Regions from separate parts of the Paenibacillus apis genome, predicted to be linked through region 1. Evidence: riboswitches for the same ligand, from Rfam matches in the RefSeq annotation. Region 1 holds a riboswitch; each other region holds the start of a gene.

The links. Region 1 has a riboswitch for cyclic di-GMP ahead of KI362_RS07395 (MucBP domain-containing protein). Riboswitches for the same ligand answer to the same signal wherever they lie in the genome.
Region 2: another riboswitch for cyclic di-GMP. It lies ahead of KI362_RS23880 (SDR family oxidoreductase); the one in region 1 lies ahead of KI362_RS07395 (MucBP domain-containing protein).
Region 3: another riboswitch for cyclic di-GMP. It lies ahead of KI362_RS16150 (anti-repressor SinI family protein); the one in region 1 lies ahead of KI362_RS07395 (MucBP domain-containing protein).

Annotation. Positions count from the first base shown of each region.
Region 1 is NZ_BORS01000004.1:125,982-131,538, reverse strand. It holds gene KI362_RS07395 (MucBP domain-containing protein) at 1-1,953, opposite strand, end outside; cyclic di-GMP riboswitch class I at 2,102-2,190, opposite strand; gene KI362_RS07390 (DUF4349 domain-containing protein) at 2,345-3,373, opposite strand; gene KI362_RS07385 (GNAT family N-acetyltransferase) at 3,498-4,034, opposite strand; gene KI362_RS07380 (DUF4269 domain-containing protein) at 4,064-4,633, opposite strand; gene yqeK (bis(5'-nucleosyl)-tetraphosphatase (symmetrical) YqeK) at 4,630-5,557, opposite strand, start outside.
Region 2 is NZ_BORS01000026.1:22,675-28,231, forward strand. It holds gene spoIIE (stage II sporulation protein E) at 1-1,708, shown strand, start outside; cyclic di-GMP riboswitch class I at 1,912-2,005, shown strand; gene KI362_RS23880 (SDR family oxidoreductase) at 2,125-4,005, shown strand; gene KI362_RS23885 (vWA domain-containing protein) at 4,159-4,911, shown strand; gene KI362_RS23890 (serine/threonine protein kinase) at 4,895-5,557, shown strand, end outside.
Region 3 is NZ_BORS01000011.1:39,386-44,942, forward strand. It holds gene sipW (signal peptidase I SipW) at 1-565, opposite strand, end outside; gene KI362_RS16145 (hypothetical protein) at 555-1,436, opposite strand; cyclic di-GMP riboswitch class I at 1,866-1,948, shown strand; gene KI362_RS16150 (anti-repressor SinI family protein) at 1,985-2,155, shown strand; gene KI362_RS16155 (DnaD domain protein) at 2,370-3,899, shown strand; gene dnaI (primosomal protein DnaI) at 3,943-4,896, shown strand; gene KI362_RS16165 (YqzM family protein) at 5,047-5,202, opposite strand; gene trxA (thioredoxin) at 5,396-5,557, shown strand, end outside.

The DNA.
Region 1 (5,557 bases):
CTCCGTTCCTTGCTCCAGGTATTTCACTTCTACACTTTGCTCAGCAGCATTGTAGTAGAAGGTGTATTCGTTACCTTCCGGCAAGAACGTGTACTCGTATGTGCTGTTATCCGGGGTATAGCCGTCTACTTCCTTCGCTTCCAGCGTTACCGTACTGCCAGTGACGCCAGACTCACTGGTCGCAGCAGCAATTTCATTGCCGCTCTCACGGTCAATGTACTTCACAGTGACAGTTTGCTCATTCGCTGTGTAATAGAACACGAACTCTTGGTTTGCTGATCCAGTAAAGCTGTAATTCTCTTCACCAGTTCCTACTACCGTATAGCCGTCAATAACTTCCGCTGTCAGCTTCAATGTTTGGCCGACTACACCTGGTACTGTTGTTGCAGTTCGCAGTTCTTTCTCCGTTCCCTGCTCCAGGTACTTCACCTGTACCGAGGTTTCAGTTGCAACCGTATAACCGAACCACACAGTTGGGGTTGGATTCGTTACAGTAAGAGTAACCGACTTAGGGCTTCCCCCGACTTGATATAGATATCCTTCCACTGTCTTTGCCGCTATAGAATGTGTAGTGCCTACAGGGAATGCTTCCTTACCACTTTGATCCTTGTAATACTCACTGTACAAAGGCTCTGCAAATGCTGGCCCCTCCACCTCAACGCCTTCTGCATTGATCGGATTACCAGCCTCATTTACAAGATAACCTTTAATGAGGATAGAACCATTACCGACACTTACCTTCGGTACCTCAAAATCCTTCGAAACGTTCTTATTATTTACATCTGTATAAGTCAACGTTGTTGTTCCGTTCGTAGGATAGAGTTCGTTTGAAACGGGGTTTTTGGATTGGTCCATGACCACTGTGTAGGTGAGGGTCGCAGGAGTCCCCTCTGCAATGTTGCCGATATCCCAGGTGAATGTCTCTGTCGTAGCGTTCCAGGTAACCGTTCCTTGTGAGGCCGTATAATCCGTTGGACTAACTACGGCTCCTTGTTTCTTGAGATTAAACATTTCTCCCATTGGGTCGATCACTTTGGCGTTTTGAGCTGCATAAGTGATTTGACTCGCCATTTGCTGGAAGATCGTGTTCAATTCTTGACTGTTCGCGGAATAGTAGCCCTCGCTCTGAACGTCCTTCAGCACTTTAATCGCATTGCTGTTATTGGAAACATCCAGCCCGACAGAGTAAATTTTATAGCCTGCGTCCTTGGCGAGTTTGGCTTCCGAAATCGTTCCAATTCCATTGTCTTTTACACTATATCCATTGACGTTATAATTGGAAATATTGAAATTTGAGCCACTGCCAAGGGTCTCATTATAATTAAAAGCTGTTAAGGCATAGCCATAACTATTGTTCGACCAGCTGTAGCTTGTTGCCTGTGTTCCCTTGAAGCTGTATGTCGGCTCACCATCACTCAGTACAACAATGATTTTATTTTGTGCCGAACTGCTTCCCAATAGATCACGGGCATTTTTAAGCCCTGACTGAATATTAGTACCACCGTCTGCTTCAATATCATCAATTGCATTCTTCAGGGCAGTTTTCTGGGCAGGCCCTTTAAATCCGGAGACAAGAGAAGACGATTTGTTGAAGTCAACAACGGCTACCCGGTTATTTGAACCGGAAAGAAGCAAATTGTCCACAAATTTCTTTGCTGCTTCCTTTGCTTTGTCAATTTTGCCATCCTCCCACCACCAGCCATTGTCCATGCTCCCGGACTTATCAATAACCAGCACAACATCCGAACTAGACTGAATGTTCTTTCCCTCCACCTTCAGGGTTATTTCCCACTCCCCTGACTTCCCGGTAGGTTCAGCCGTCTTCGTCAGCTGTGTTGCCCCCGGATTGGGCCAGGAGATCTCCCCTGTTCCTGCTCCAAATACAGACAACGGTCCAACAAAAAGTGAAAATAGGCATAGCCAAGATACTACAATCTTCAACCCGCGTTTCATAAGTTCCTCCTCATTTTTTCATAGATTTCCTCCCTTTCAGGCACGTTATTTTCTACCCTCCTTACTGTTGGGTATTTTTTATCTCACGGCATATAGCCGCAGAGAACGTGAGAAAAACAAAAAACGGCTGCATAAACAATAATTATTGTTATGCAGCCGGACGGTCATTAATCACTGGATTATTAGACTCCAAGGCTTTGCGACCCAATCTTTCGATTTGGTGTGCCAAATTATTTAATTATCTAGTCAAAAAGTCCCGTTTGTTATTTCTGCCGCTCACGTTCGTCTGTCTTGTTTTCAATATATTTCAAAAAAATCGACTTGTCAACGAGCTCGGCTGTTAAATTTATCATAGCGCACATATTGACCTTCCATTCAACTCTGCAGAACACTAGTCTTTTAGCCTATTTTCAGGCTCTGCTTCAACTAAAGGACTGTCAATTTTCTCATTTCGCAACCGGGCTCTCCGCCGTCTCAACGGCCAAATAATTGCAAAAATCACCGCGCCTATAACAATTACCGGAAGTGCTCCGGAAATAAAGATGACGAGCCACTGAAGGATGACCGAGATTGCCTCAAGACTTTCCTGCAACGCATTCCCGGCCCGTTTCAAGAGTGGTTTTTGATCCTGACTCAGCTTGGTCAAGGAATTATCATCTGTTTGATACACACGAATTTCAATGGTGGAGAAGGAGACATTATTATCGATATACCTCATTCTCCCCTTAATCTGTTCAATCTCTGTCTGAATCCGTTCCAGCTCATTCGTGAATTGAACCAGATCACTTGTACTCTTTGATTCCCCAACAAATTTCAGATATCTTGCTTCTACAGCCTCCTTAACCTTCAAGCGGGATTCCAGGTCCACATATTCCTCAGATACATCTTGTCCTTGAATACTTTGCTGAAAAGATTCGGGCTTAAGCTGCTCTAATTGCTCCAGAAAAGAGGAAAATCCGGACGCCGGAACCTTAAGCACAAAATTCCCGCCCTGCTCATACGTAGACTGACTTTCCGAGAACTCAACAATATAACCGCCGGATAAGCTAACCAAATCCTTGATCTGTGCCTGTGTCTTTGAAAATTCTTCAACCTTCATAACAACATTTGCCCGGTAAATGAGCTTCTTGTTCAAATCATCTGCGATACTTCCCGAAGGAATCCCTGAACCGGAAGGCAGAGACTGAGGCTCCTGTGCTGCCGTAACCGCCTTATCCATCGCCGAGGAGGAAGGCGCCTCTGCTGAAGAGGAAGCAGCCATATTCATGGATGAGCTCTCTGTCTCAGCTCCGCCTGAGTTGGCAGAGCCGTCATACGCACTGGAAGCATGATCAGCATTGTTAGCGCTCCCGCATCCGCTAAGCAGCAGCAGCAGGCTCAGCAGCAAGAATATCCCTTGAAACCACATTTTCTTTTTCACATAGACTCCCCCTTGTATTGCTTTTTGTTTTATTGACGTTGGAAGGGTTTGGAAGGTTGCTCAAATAAAAAATCCTGCATCGCAAAATTGACGGCGATGCAGGATCAGCTTGATGAACATCTATTTAATTATACTCATGGGAGAGAATACTCATCGTAATCATATCCCGATATTGACCATTATAAAATATCCGTTGTCGTTGCCGCCCCTCTTCCTTAAAGCCGCAGCTGGCATAACACCGATATCCCCGATCATTAAAATCCATCACTTGAAGCTCCAATCGGTGCAGATTCAGTGTCTTGAAAGCAAACTCTTGAATCAACCGCAGCGCTTCGCGTCCATAGCCTTGTCCCAGCAACTCTTTGCGCCCAATCACAATCCCGATGGTTGCACAGCGATTACGCCAATCGAATTTAAACAAATCGATTTGGCCAATGTAATCCAGCGTGTCTTTTTCCGAAATAATAAAGCCCTTCGTATCAGTCTTCCCTTCCACCATGGAGCGAACAAAGGACTCTGAGTTCTCATAGCTCTGCGGAAAAGAAAAAATATCGCTTAACGTATCCGTGATCTCCTCATCATTGACCCATTTGCGGATTGCAGGAATGTCCTCCATGCGGTACTCACGCAGTATAATCCGTTCTCCTATTAAATGCGGCATTTTCATCACTCCTCAACAAATTTGCATTTCTATTCACTTACAGATAACAGCTTAAGCAGTTCCTGATCTTCTCTTCCCTCAAGCTTCAGCAGCTCATCATAGGGATTTCCCTCCAAGTGCAACAGCTTGGCAAAGGCAGGCTCGGTCTTCAATCCGTTCTGCTTCAGCTGAATGATAGCTTGCTTAAAGGATTCTCCATAAAGCGACAATAATCTAGCTTCTATCATCATATGTCGATATCCGTTCTGTTGTGTCGTCGGAACAGGCTGACCGAACAGCTCTATCGGCCAATGCTCACAATGAAAGTTAACCTTGATGCGAGGTACACCGTCCACTTCCCGCTCATGAACCGTATACCCGGCATAATGTGCAAAATGAGTGTCGGACTCCATGCGAAACGTCTCAAAATCATGCACTTCACAGATCAGATCCAGATCGCTGCCAGGAACCTGAATGTCCAAAGGCACCGTTCCGACAAGAATCGGTTGATAACTATGCAGAATTTCCATGAAGCGATGTCGGCGAAGCAATTTGTAAACTTCCTGCTGTAACGTGGTTCCTGACTTAAGATCATGAATCCCAAGTATTGAGTTCTTCATTCCTTGCGCTCCAATTGCCGCACATAAAGTATATAATCCGTGGCGGGCGGGGAGATCTCCTCCATTCGCAGCAAGGTAGCAATCTGTCCCCGATGGTAGCTGCCATGCAGCGCCACATGCATCAATATATCTACAGGTTCAGTAGTATATTCCGCTCCCGCTCCCGTAACATAAGTGACGGGTTGCCGCAGCTGTTCCGGGGTAACCTCATCGAAATAACACGAGAACCGGTCTCTATTTTCCGACACCAAAATCCGTAAATCTTCTAACTGCATATGATCCGGCCAAACTGCCGCCTGAACCCTCTTCCCTTCGATTCGGGATATCCATATAGCTTCCGCTGAAAGGATATGAGCAAACAGCTTGTTAACACGATCACCCTCAGGCTGTTCCCGGTCCAAAACCTCCAGAATCTGATGATTGGACCAGTCCATATGCTGAAACATCCGCCTTAAATTGCGCTTGGCAGGATCCTCTGCCACCTCTTTTTGCTCTAACATATAAGCTCTTGCTTGAATCAAGCTGGAATGAACTAATTTCAACTTGCCGCGCTGATTCCATACATGATTCAAATAGACCAGGACGGCTTGATCCAAGTGTTCCTCATCTACAAGCTGTCGAATTTCATTCAGATAAGCATGCTCCTCTGCGTGATCCCAAGCCACTTTATCTGCGATAAATACTACTTTATCTAAACAGGTAGCTTCTGCTCTGAGTGTCGTATGGCAAGCTATCGCATCCAACACTTGAGGATCGTCTACTCCAAACAGCTGCTCTGCCATGACTCGAGACAACTTCTGGTGGATAATCCGCGGATAGGCGTGCTCCTCATCCAATACTTTTATACCCGCTTCATGTGCGGTCTCCAGAAAAAGAGACACCGGAATGACATTACTGATGTCATGAAGAAGCGCCGCCTGCTCT
Region 2 (5,557 bases), on a different contig from region 1:
TCTTTTGGCTTTCTCCGGAATGCTTGCGGGAATGCTGCGCGAGGGCAGGAAGTGGGCTGTCGGTCTGGGGATGCTGTTAGGCTCCTCGATTCTGTCGATCTATCTGAACGGGCCTGATGAAGTGATGGCCTCGACCTGGGAGACCTGTGTCGCGGTGCTGTTCTTTATGGTGACACCGAAGAGTGTGATCAGTTCTATCGCCAAGTACATTCCCGGAACCCAGGATCATACGAAAAGCCAGCATGAGTATGCCAAGCGGATGCGGGAGGTTACGGCCGGCCGGGTTACTCAATTTTCAGAGGTCTTCAAGCAGCTGTCGCGCAGCTTCGGCCAGATGGCCAGCTCGGGTGAGATCGCCAAGCGCAGCGAAGAGGTCGACCATTTTATGACGGCGGTTACCGAGGGTGCTTGTTCCACCTGCTTCCGTAGAAAAACCTGCTGGGACGGGAATTTCTATCAAACTTATAAGCTTATGACGGAGATGATGTCGGCGGTGGAGGAAAACCCCGGCATTACCAAAGAGCAGCTGCCTGCCAGATGGAACCGATTGTGCACCAAGAGCGAGCAGGTGCTCGGTGTCATGAAGCGTGAATACAGCTTGTATGAACATGATATGCACTGGAAACGGCAAATATACGATAGCCGTTTGCTTGTCGCGGAGCAATTATCAGGAGTATCGCAGGTCATGGAGGATCTGGCCAAGGAGATTCAACGCGAAGGGCAAGCGATGTACAAGCAAGAGGAGCAGATTCGGGAGGCGCTGGAGAAGATGGGGCTTTCCATTCATAGCATCGATATCGTGAATCTGGATCACGGAAATGTTGAAATCGAGATTGTCCATGCCTATACCCGGGGATTCGATGAATGCCGCAAAATGATCGCCCCCTTGCTTTCGGATATTTTGGAGGAGCACATTGCTGTCATAGGCGAGACGATGCATGGAGGCAGGGAGGGTCTAGCCACCGTAACGTTTGGATCAGCCAAATCCTATGAGATCACGACCGGTGTAGCGGGTACGGCGAAGGGTGGAGATCTGCTGTCCGGCGATAGCGTCAGTACGGTTGAACTGGGCAACGGAACTTACGCGGTAGCGCTCAGTGACGGGATGGGAAATGGCGAGCGGGCCAGACAGGAGAGCAGCACGGCCTTGAGCATTCTTGAGCAGTTGCTCCAGTCTGGAATGGACGAGACACTCGCGATCAAGTCCGTTAATTCGGTTCTGATGCTTCGTTCCCCGGATGAAATCTATGCTACGGTCGATATGGCGCTGATTGACGAATACTCGGCCCGGACTACTTTTCTGAAAATAGGCTCGTCTCCCAGCTTTATTAAACGAGGGCAGGAGGTCATTCCGGTCATGGCCAGCAATCTGCCGATAGGGATTGTACAGGAAATCGAGATTGACTTGGTAACCGTACAGCTGTATCCCGGCGATACGCTGGTGATGATGACGGACGGCATCTATGATGCTCCCGGATACGCCGTGAATAAAGAGCTGTGGATCAAGCGCCTCATTCAGGAGATTCAATCGGAGGATCCCCAAGAGATTGCCGATTGCTTGTTGGAGGCTGTGATCCGTTATCAGAGTAATGTGATTCAGGATGATATGACGGTAGCGGTAGCTCGAATTGATCATTATTTACCGCAATGGTCCACGTTGCATATTCCGGGTGTTACCCGTCTGGAGCGTCCAAGAACTGTAAGTTAGGTACATGGTTGAGGGTATTGCAAGGTGATAGGTCGAATGGCACAGGAAATATGTAGCTAAAATAGGGAAAATTTCATAGATTTCATGACATAAACATGTTAAAATTAATTTTGTTAATTTGAAGGAAAGTAAAATTACTCATATAATTGCATATTTATTAGTGCGAGTTCAAAAAAACCGGCTTTTCAGCACCTTTTTGAACAACCTCTATTCGGCAAAACTATCGAAAGGTAGTGACGCAAAGCTATAGGGACTACTTCCTCCAATCTGTAGAGGAAATGTCAGCCAGTTGCCCATATTTCTTTGGTAACCTATAGTGCAGCAGTCTGTGCATTTTAATAGGTTGCTTTTTTTTGTCTATTCACAGATCAATTCTACAAAGAAACAGGAGTGAAGTTGAAGTGGGTATCTTATTGATGGATCGGATCATTCGGGATTATTGGCTGTATGATTTGCAACCCCCGATGTCCGGGCTGGATTTGTACACGGATTACCCTCGAGATGATTCCAGAAGGGATATGCAGCAAATCCAATATCCGCTTGAACTCGATCAAACATATCTTTCCAGAGAATTAAAGACGTTTGACAGCAGACTCTGGATGCTCGCTTGTTACTATATATTTTTGTACCGAATGAGCGGCAAAGCATGGCGGATTGTCGGTGTAAAGCATGAGAAGGGTTATGTCCTTCCTCTGCGAATCCGGTGCGATGCCTCGATGAGCTTCATGGAATTGTACCAGTCGCTGCTTAATAAGCAAGAGGCGCTAGATTTTGCGGCCCTTCCACTGGAGGAAATTGAAGAAGCGGTTGGCTGCACCGGATTGGTCCATACGATCTTCGGCAGGGACCACACCTGCCAGTCCAGTTGTCTGAACTGGGATGTGGAGCCCCTGAATGGAGGAGAGTGGACGCTGCAGGTTTCTTATCGGAAGCAGCTCTTCAAGCCGAGCACCATCCACAGATTTGCTTCCTTTTTCGGATGTATTGTCAAGGCCGCAATGTATGATTCCAGGGTAACTATTGGAGCGATCCCGTTAGTCATCGAAGAAGAGATGGAATGTAAGGGGCAGGTTCAGCGGGTCAGAAACTCGGAAGCTCAAATGATCGGGCTGACAGAGAACCCCGCTGAATTCGGCAGTCCGGTGATGCGCAAAAGAGCGGCAAGCTGCAAACAGAAATATATCCTGCTGACCGGGGCAACGGGTTATCTGGGCGCTTCGGTATTGCGTGAGTTGCTCAGAACTACCCAGGCCAAGATTTATTGCCTTGTCCGATCTGAAGAAGACGATGATCCGTATGCAAGAATTGCAAGGGTTATGATGCAGTTTTTCGGCGCAGATATCATATCGGAGCTGCTCGGGAGAGTGATTGCCGTCAAGGGAGATTTGGAACGGCCGCAGCTGGGCTTGAACAGCTGTCTGACGGAGCGTGTGTCGATGCGGATCGATTCCATGATCATTTGCGGCATTCAGGAGTGCTATGCGGATGATCCCGAGTATTACAACCGGGTGAATGTTACTAGCACAGAGCATCTGCTATCCTGGGCTCGCGGAAGAAATGTCCGGGTTCACTACCTGTCCTCGATGGGTGTGCCCGAAGGGTTGGCGGAACGAGAATTGACTACAGGTATGCATGAAGCGGGCCAGACCAAGAGCACAAAGCTGGACCATCCTTATTATGACAGCCAGCTTCGGGCAGAGCGCATGTTAATTGAAGCTTGCGAGCAGGAGGAAATCGCTGTTACGATTTATCGGCTCGGCCACTTATCGGGGGATGCCGAGACGGGCGCATTTCCGCAAAACGTGAATAACAGCCTCCTGTACAGAATGCTGCGAATGATTATTGTACAGGGCAAGGCCCCGGAGCTTGATCATCTGTTGGATCTGACTCCGGTAAGCTATGCGGCTCGGGCCATTACTGCTTTGGCTATGCGGCGGGACACGGCGGGCCATCTGTTTCACCTGTGTAATCCGGTTCAGATATCGATGATAGAACTCGTAGAAAGCTTGAGAAGCTGCGGATATCCTATTGAGGTGCTGTCTGATTCCGATTACGAGAGCTGGCTGCTAGAGTGCAGTCAGGTAGACAGCTCTCATCAATGGGGCGGAGATTTACTGCACTTTGAATGGGAGGAGCTTCGCCGTGAGCCTTTCCGGTACAGCTGTATACATACGCAGGAGTTTCTGGAAGAGAGCAAGGTAGAATGCCCTGTGCCAAATGCGAATTACCTAAGACTCATGATCAAGTATGGCGTGGATGCAGGGTACTTCCCTGTAAGCAAATTGTACAAAAGTTAACTTTATCAGCTTACGCTGAGGCAACGTCTTCTTACAGTTCATGGATCGTTTTAATTGTCCTACTGTTTGCTTCGACCCGTTTGAAATGTCTACGAAATGGAAATGATAGAAAAGAGAATTATAGAGTCATTTCAAATGAAGGCGGGGATTGCAATGAAGCAAATTATGCTGATTACGGATGGTTGTTCCAATGTCGGAGAGAGCCCGGTGATGGCGGCTGCGCTGGCCAGGCAAGAGGGGATTACGGTGAACGTAGTAGGCATTGTCGATTATGGAACGATCGGTGAGCTTGGAAGTGTGGAGATTGAGGAGATCGCTCGAGCCGGAGGCGGAATGAGCCGAATGTCCGGCACTCGGCAGCTGGCTCAGACCATGCAGATGATGACGCGGAAGACGGTGGTTCAGACCATTCAGCATGCGGTTAATAAGGAGCTAAGACAGATTCTGGGACAGACGGACACAGCCGTTGAGGACCTGCCTCCGGACACTCGTTCCCAGGTGGTGGAGGTCATTGACGAGCTTAGTGAGACCAGTGCGCTTGAGGTGGTGCTGCTTATTGATGCCAGTGCAAGCATGAGACCAAAGCTCGCAGCCGTCGAGGAGGCGATCCGGGATATGATGCTTAGCCTCGGGGCGAGGCAGGGAACGAGCCGGATTGCGGTGTTTCATTTTCCTGGGGCGCACAGCGGGGAAGAAGCGGTTATGGATATGGACTGGACCACGGAGCTCACAGGAGCGCGCTCGATCTTCCAGAAGCTAACGATGCGGGGAGCAACTCCGACAGGGCCTGCCATTCTCAAGGTGATGGAATTCTTTCGGTATGGTACACTGGAAGGACATGGTTCCAGTAACTGGCTGAAGGAGCCAGACAGAGGAGAAGGGATGCTCGGTGACTACGTCGTCTAAATGGAATCTGGCGCAAGGGACAGTGGTTACCGGGCGCTGGAAGGGCGGCAAATATGTGGTTCAACGGCTGTTGGGCCAAGGCGCAAATGGGATCGTCTATTTGGTCAAACACACGGGAAGCGCACGCCTCTATGCGATGAAGCTGGGCTTTGATACACTGGATCTGCAGTCGGAGATCAATGTATTGAAGGCGGTTCAACGCACGCGCCTCCGCGGGCTCGGGGAGAATCGGAACGCTCCATATTTAGTAGAAGTGGATGACTACACTCACCATGGGAGGGAGATCCCCTTCTATGTGATGCGTTATGTCAAGGGCGAGGCTCTGCGTACGTTCCTTGCGCACAAAGGCGGACAGTGGCTTCATGTTGCCGGGCTTCATCTCCTGCAGCAGCTTCGCACACTTCATGAGGCGGGCTGGGCCTTCGGGGATCTGAAGCCGGAGAATGTGATGGTATCTCCATCCGGTGAGGTGGAGTTGATCGACTATGGGGGCGTCAGTGCGGTCGGAAAAAGCATTAAACAATATACGGAATGGTATGACCGTGGGTTCTGGAATGCGGGGAGCCGTACGGCGGAACCATCTTATGACTGGTTTTCATTTGCCGTCGTATGCATTCATCTGCTGGCGGAGGGACCACTGAAGCGT
Region 3 (5,557 bases), on a different contig from region 1:
AAAGAGTCTCCTTCGGCTGCTTGCCGGCTTCCTCCAGGGATGAAATAGCTCTCCAAAGCGTGAATATGGCGTATAACACTAATAGAATTCCAGGCACAATCAACAGGGTCACGTTCCCCATCTTGCTGCCTGCGAAGCTAGCTGCATAACCGGCGTACGGGAGGGTAAATCCGGTATACTTCCCGATCACATTCGCGGAGAGAACTGGATTCAGATCCGGGGCATCGTTGTTATCGCCTTTAGTCCCATACATGACTTGACCCGTAAGCTCATTCTTTACGACCTCTATGACCCGGTGAGTAATCAGCCGGTCTTCACTCTCCCGAAAGGTAATGACATCCCCCTCCTGGAACGAGGTTGTATCGCTAAAGGGCTTGATAGCAATAATGGATCCGGTCTTAATGCCAGGCTCCATCGAACCGGATAGTACACTCTTCACCTGGTAGCCATAAAATCCGGGTTCTCCTCCCGATATCTTCGATGTGATGAAGGAACCGAACACCGCAATAAATAGCACGACCATCATGAAAGTAAATGTATGGCTGATTACGCGTCTAAGCTTCATCGCTTTTCACCTCTATATCCCCTGAGTTCTGTCCCCAATACGAAATCGAATGCTTAAGTCCGGACATCGCTTCTTCTATGGAAGCCTGCAGCTCTATATATTGTTGGAAGGCCGTTCGGTTTAAGGGCTCTCCAAGGGCTTCCGGCTTCATAAAGGCAATGGGACTCATTTGGCCGGACGGGTCAGCTTCCGCCAGAAGGCCGGATTGTGATACTCTCCGTAAATAGAAAACCGCTGCGTCGATCTGCTGCTGCATGGATAAAGATAAAAGCTCTTGTCTGCTTACCCGGGAGAGTTCATCCAGCAGCCCGATATTGGCAATCTCGACGCAATTGGAATGAAGCTCCTCCAAAATCAAGAGCAGTTCCTGCAGCTGCCGGCCTCCTTCCGTGACCTCGCTGGTGATGAGGTTCATGGCTAATTGATTGGCATCGAATTGCAGTTGAAGCGCTTGAAGCTGGCTCGTAAGCTCCGAGATCTGCAACTCCCAACTGTCCGTGTAATCTTCTCCGCCGCCTGTGTAGACATCGTCGGTTACAGACGGAGAAGAGTCACCGGATCCTTCACCATATACGCTGTCCGTCACTGAAGGAGGTGTCGGCTCCGATTCATAAGCGGCGGATGAATTTCCGTAGACCTGCCATGTGACGGTGACCGGAGCAATCCTTACTTTATGTACAGCCGCTAGTTCAAGATGATCGGTTACACTTGAGAGCAACTCTTCAATTTTGCCAGGGAAGACGCGGCAGGTCTGGAAATTCCCCTCCGTAGCCTGAGTGCTGTTGAATTCTCCGTAGGTGGTGCCTATTTGTTTGGTGGAGTAGGCAAGAAGAGAAGAGATCAGCAGACTGGATTGAAGGATAGCGCTCATCGTCTTTTGACGCTTCAGCTTTCTTTTTTTCTGGATTCTGACACTTCTGCTTCTTCGCAAAAGAGGCCCTTCTTTCTACAAAGTCTATTGTTCTTCGTATCGTTCTTAATAAAGAACGACTTGCGAGTTCAATATAACGAATTTAGGAAGGATTGAAAACCCTGGATTTGAGCTGTATAAGACAGAAATACATATTAAATAGCCAGATATCTTTCATTTTCCTGAGTATACTGAATATTTCTCCTGATTGTTTGTTATAACATGTGTTTGTCTTGAAATAGACAACTGCATCCTAAATGCGACATGATCGACGAAAAAAACAGAGTCTTTTTAATCAGACAACGTTCATGCTGTGACATACTTTTTGATTGGCAGTCTTTATAATGTGGTTATTGCCAAGAGGGTCTTACATAAAGCGGATGGAAAGGAACCAGTAAAAGGTAAACCTGCCGAAAGGCAGGGGCGCAAAGTCTCAGATCCGGGAAGCTTTTCAGGATGGCTGGACTGCCTGGTGGACATGAATAATCATCTTTTAGGAGGAGGTTATGTTGGAGAAGTCTGCCCGGATGAGTATGGATAGAAATGTGCTGGAGGAAAGTGAACTAGAATGGATCCATCTGCTCTTGATGGCAAGGGATGCCGGGCTCTCCGTAGAGGAGGTGCGACAGTTTTTAAGGCATGCGAGCGCGGGAGAGGCGGCTATACGCAATCTTGCTTGATAACTCTAACTCAATGAATATAACGGGGCTGCCGCGGAATGGTTTGGCTCCGTTCTTTTTTTTGCATATAAAAATAGAAGCATAAGGTTTTAATATGGCGGGCAAGGAGAGAAATTGGCGCTTTTTGCAGAGTTTTAGCAATTCGGAAGAAATGGTTTTATGATAGAATAGAGAAGGTCTTGAAGGAACGATGAGGAGAGGGAGAGATTAAGCCGTGCGCATCAACAACATGCTGCATTTTACCGAAAACCACAGATATTGCGTATACCGCGACTTCTCTCTTAGTCCTGTGGATGATAAAATGCTGAGCCTCATCTATCAGCCCATGGTTGGCGCTGTAGCTGTGGCTCTTTACCGGTTGCTGGCGGAACAGGTTCCGATTGATCAAATCGGCTATTCGGCCATTGAGCAGCAGAGAAACTTGTTCTTGACCCTTGGCTTGGAGCCCGGAGAACGGGGGAGAAGTGTGCTGGTGCAGCAAGCTTCCAAGCTGGAGGCGGTCGGACTGATGCAGACCAGTCGTCTGTATATTCCGGACAGTGATGATTATTTGTACGAATATGAGCTGCAAGCTCCTTTATCGCCAGGGGAATTTTTCCGGACCCAGCATTTGACGCTTCTGTTGAGGGACAGGATTGGGAAGTTTGCTGTGCTGTCCTTGCAGGAACGCTTTTTCTGTGTCGAGCCGGGGGACATGTACGGACTTACCTATAATAAGGAAAATATTTCACTGCCTTTTTATGAGATTTTTGAACTGAATGCTCATTCGATCGATCATGAACTGGAGCAGGCTATCGCAGAGACGGCGATTGCCAGACAGCCTGCCTTGAAGGCCGGCCTGGATGAGGAAGGCAAGATTAACTACGCCGATATTATTATCCGCTATCCCCGGGATTCGATAAATCGGACCTTTGTCGAGAAGCTTCGCTTTGATCCGGAAGGAATGGGGATTCTCAACTATGTGGCCCGCAAATATGAGCTGAACGTGCAGGATGTGTGCCGGCTACTGGATGAGGATGACGTCTTCGATCCTGCAGGCGGGCTGATCCTGGACGAGCTTCAGCACAAGGCTAATCTTCATTTCCGCCAAGGTAAGCGCCGGAAGGAAGGCAGGGAGATTGCCTACGCGAAGGCTGCGGCTGTCCATGCGGAGAGTGAAGCCGGTCAGACACCGGCGGGTCATCCGGAAGAGATTGCGGTGCAGATGGAATTTTATGTCGAGGTGCCATTGCAGTTCCAATCCAAATGCGATGCACATCAATACAACATGATGCTGAGGAACGAGCCTTACACGCGGCTGCTAAAGACGTTCTTTCCGGGCTCGGTGCCGGATAATCTGCTCGATATATTTGAGAAAATCGATCTGAACTACAAGCTGCCGGATGAAGTCATTAACGTTCTGATCCACTATTTGATGACCCTGCTTACCTCCGGGAAGGAGCAGCGGATTAACCGCAACTTTATTGATGCTATCGCCTCAAATATGCTGATGAAGCAAGTCGACAGCTATGAGAAGGCTGTGCAATATATTCGGGATCAGGCAAGTCTGAAGGACAAGCTCTCGACGCAGCAGGACAAGTCTCGGGACAACCGTTCGAGAAGCTATGCTTCCAGGAACGCCAAAGCAAAGCCTGAGATTCCAATCGTGGAACAAACCGGCCAGTCTCCGCAAAGCGTATCGGAGGAAGAGTATGCGGAGCTGTTAAAAATGGCCGAGCAGATGAAGGCCCATAAGAAGAGGTAACGGGAACGGATGCCGTTCTCCGTTAGAGAGGTGGTGATCATAGATGGAGTCGCTGGGAGAGTTGATAACTCAATTACAGAATCCGCAGCTTCGACGCAGATCGGAGGAACTGACGACTAGACTGATGAATGACCCGCTGGTTCGCGAATTGCGTGAGCGCCATCCGGAATTAGAGGAAGCGCAGCTGATCCGGGACATGGCGAAGCTGTATCACTATATTAACGATAGTCGTCACTGTGCGAACTGTCCGGGACTGGAGCAGTGTCCCAATGATTTTCAAGGGCATTATACCAAGATTACCGTGGAAGACCACGGTCTTGGGCCGCAGGTGGTCGACCGCCAGATTCCTTGCCAGAAGCAATTGCAATTTGAGCATGAATCCAGCGTGAAGAAACGGATTCACAGCTTTTACATTGATGAGCGTGCTTTGCAGCAAGGATATGACGAGGTTGAAATTTTGTCCAAGGACGGGGCTAGAGTACCGGCCGTGAGCCAGGTGTTCAGATATATTAATGAGACAAAGGCCTCCGGGCTTCAACCGAGAGGGTTGTATCTGGAGGGGCATTTTGGTACAGGGAAGACCTTCCTGATGTGCTATCTGCTGCATGAGTTGGCCAAAGAGGGCTACTCCGGTGTGATCGTCTATATGCCTGAGTTTGTGGAGGATCTCAAGTCGATGCTTCAGGATAGCCAGAAGCTTAAGGATACGACCGAAATGATGAAGCAGGCGGACTTGCTTATCTTTGATGATATCGGAGCGGAGAATCTGAGCCCTTGGGTTCGGGATCATGTGATGGGCTCGATTCTGAACTACCGGATGAACCGCAAGCCTACCTTTTATACCTCAAATTATTCCCTGGATGCATTGGAGAAGCATCTGAGCTTCACCAGCAAAGATGGGGAGGAAGCTCATAAAGGGCAGCGGCTGATGGATCGGATTGCCCCGTTTGTGGAAGTGGTCTCGGTCAATGGCACGAACAAGCGCGGACAGAGATAGTGAAGTAGGCTCTCACAGCCTTCCCGGTGCTAAAAAAGCCGACTTTTTGTACTCGCATTTATAGGTGAACAGGGAACAGGCTGCCCCTTTGCGAACCGATAAGTCCGTTCCTAAAGGGGCAGCCTGTTCAGTGTAGAGACAGTCACTGGGTTATCCGGCAATGAACTTGATGATGACCATGCCGAAGAAGATGACGGCCATGAAGGTAAACATGCCGAAGAAGCCGTTCATCAAGTCAAAAAAGTCATTGCGCGGTTCTTCGTTGATATGCTCTCTGGGATCATTAACATGAGGATTGGCATCCATTGCGGCAGACCTCCTAGATGATCAAATTCGCTTTTGTCAATATAATAAATCATTGACAAACCGAATTTGGGTTAATAATAGTATAACCACCCATGAAGAACTTTGTAAAGAAGGCTTTCCGATTGGAGTTTTTCATTTGTGGAATAAATGTGGTATAATGGTCAACACGCGTTGATAAGGAGGGTAATTACCGATGGCAATTGTTAATGTATCTGACCAAACTTTTAATAATGAAGTAGAAAGCCAAGGCACAGTCCTGGTTGACTTTTGGGCTCCATGGTGCGGCCCTTGCAAAATGATTGCTCCAATTCTTGAGGATTTGTCCGGTGATCTGGGGGACTCCGTAAAGATTGCT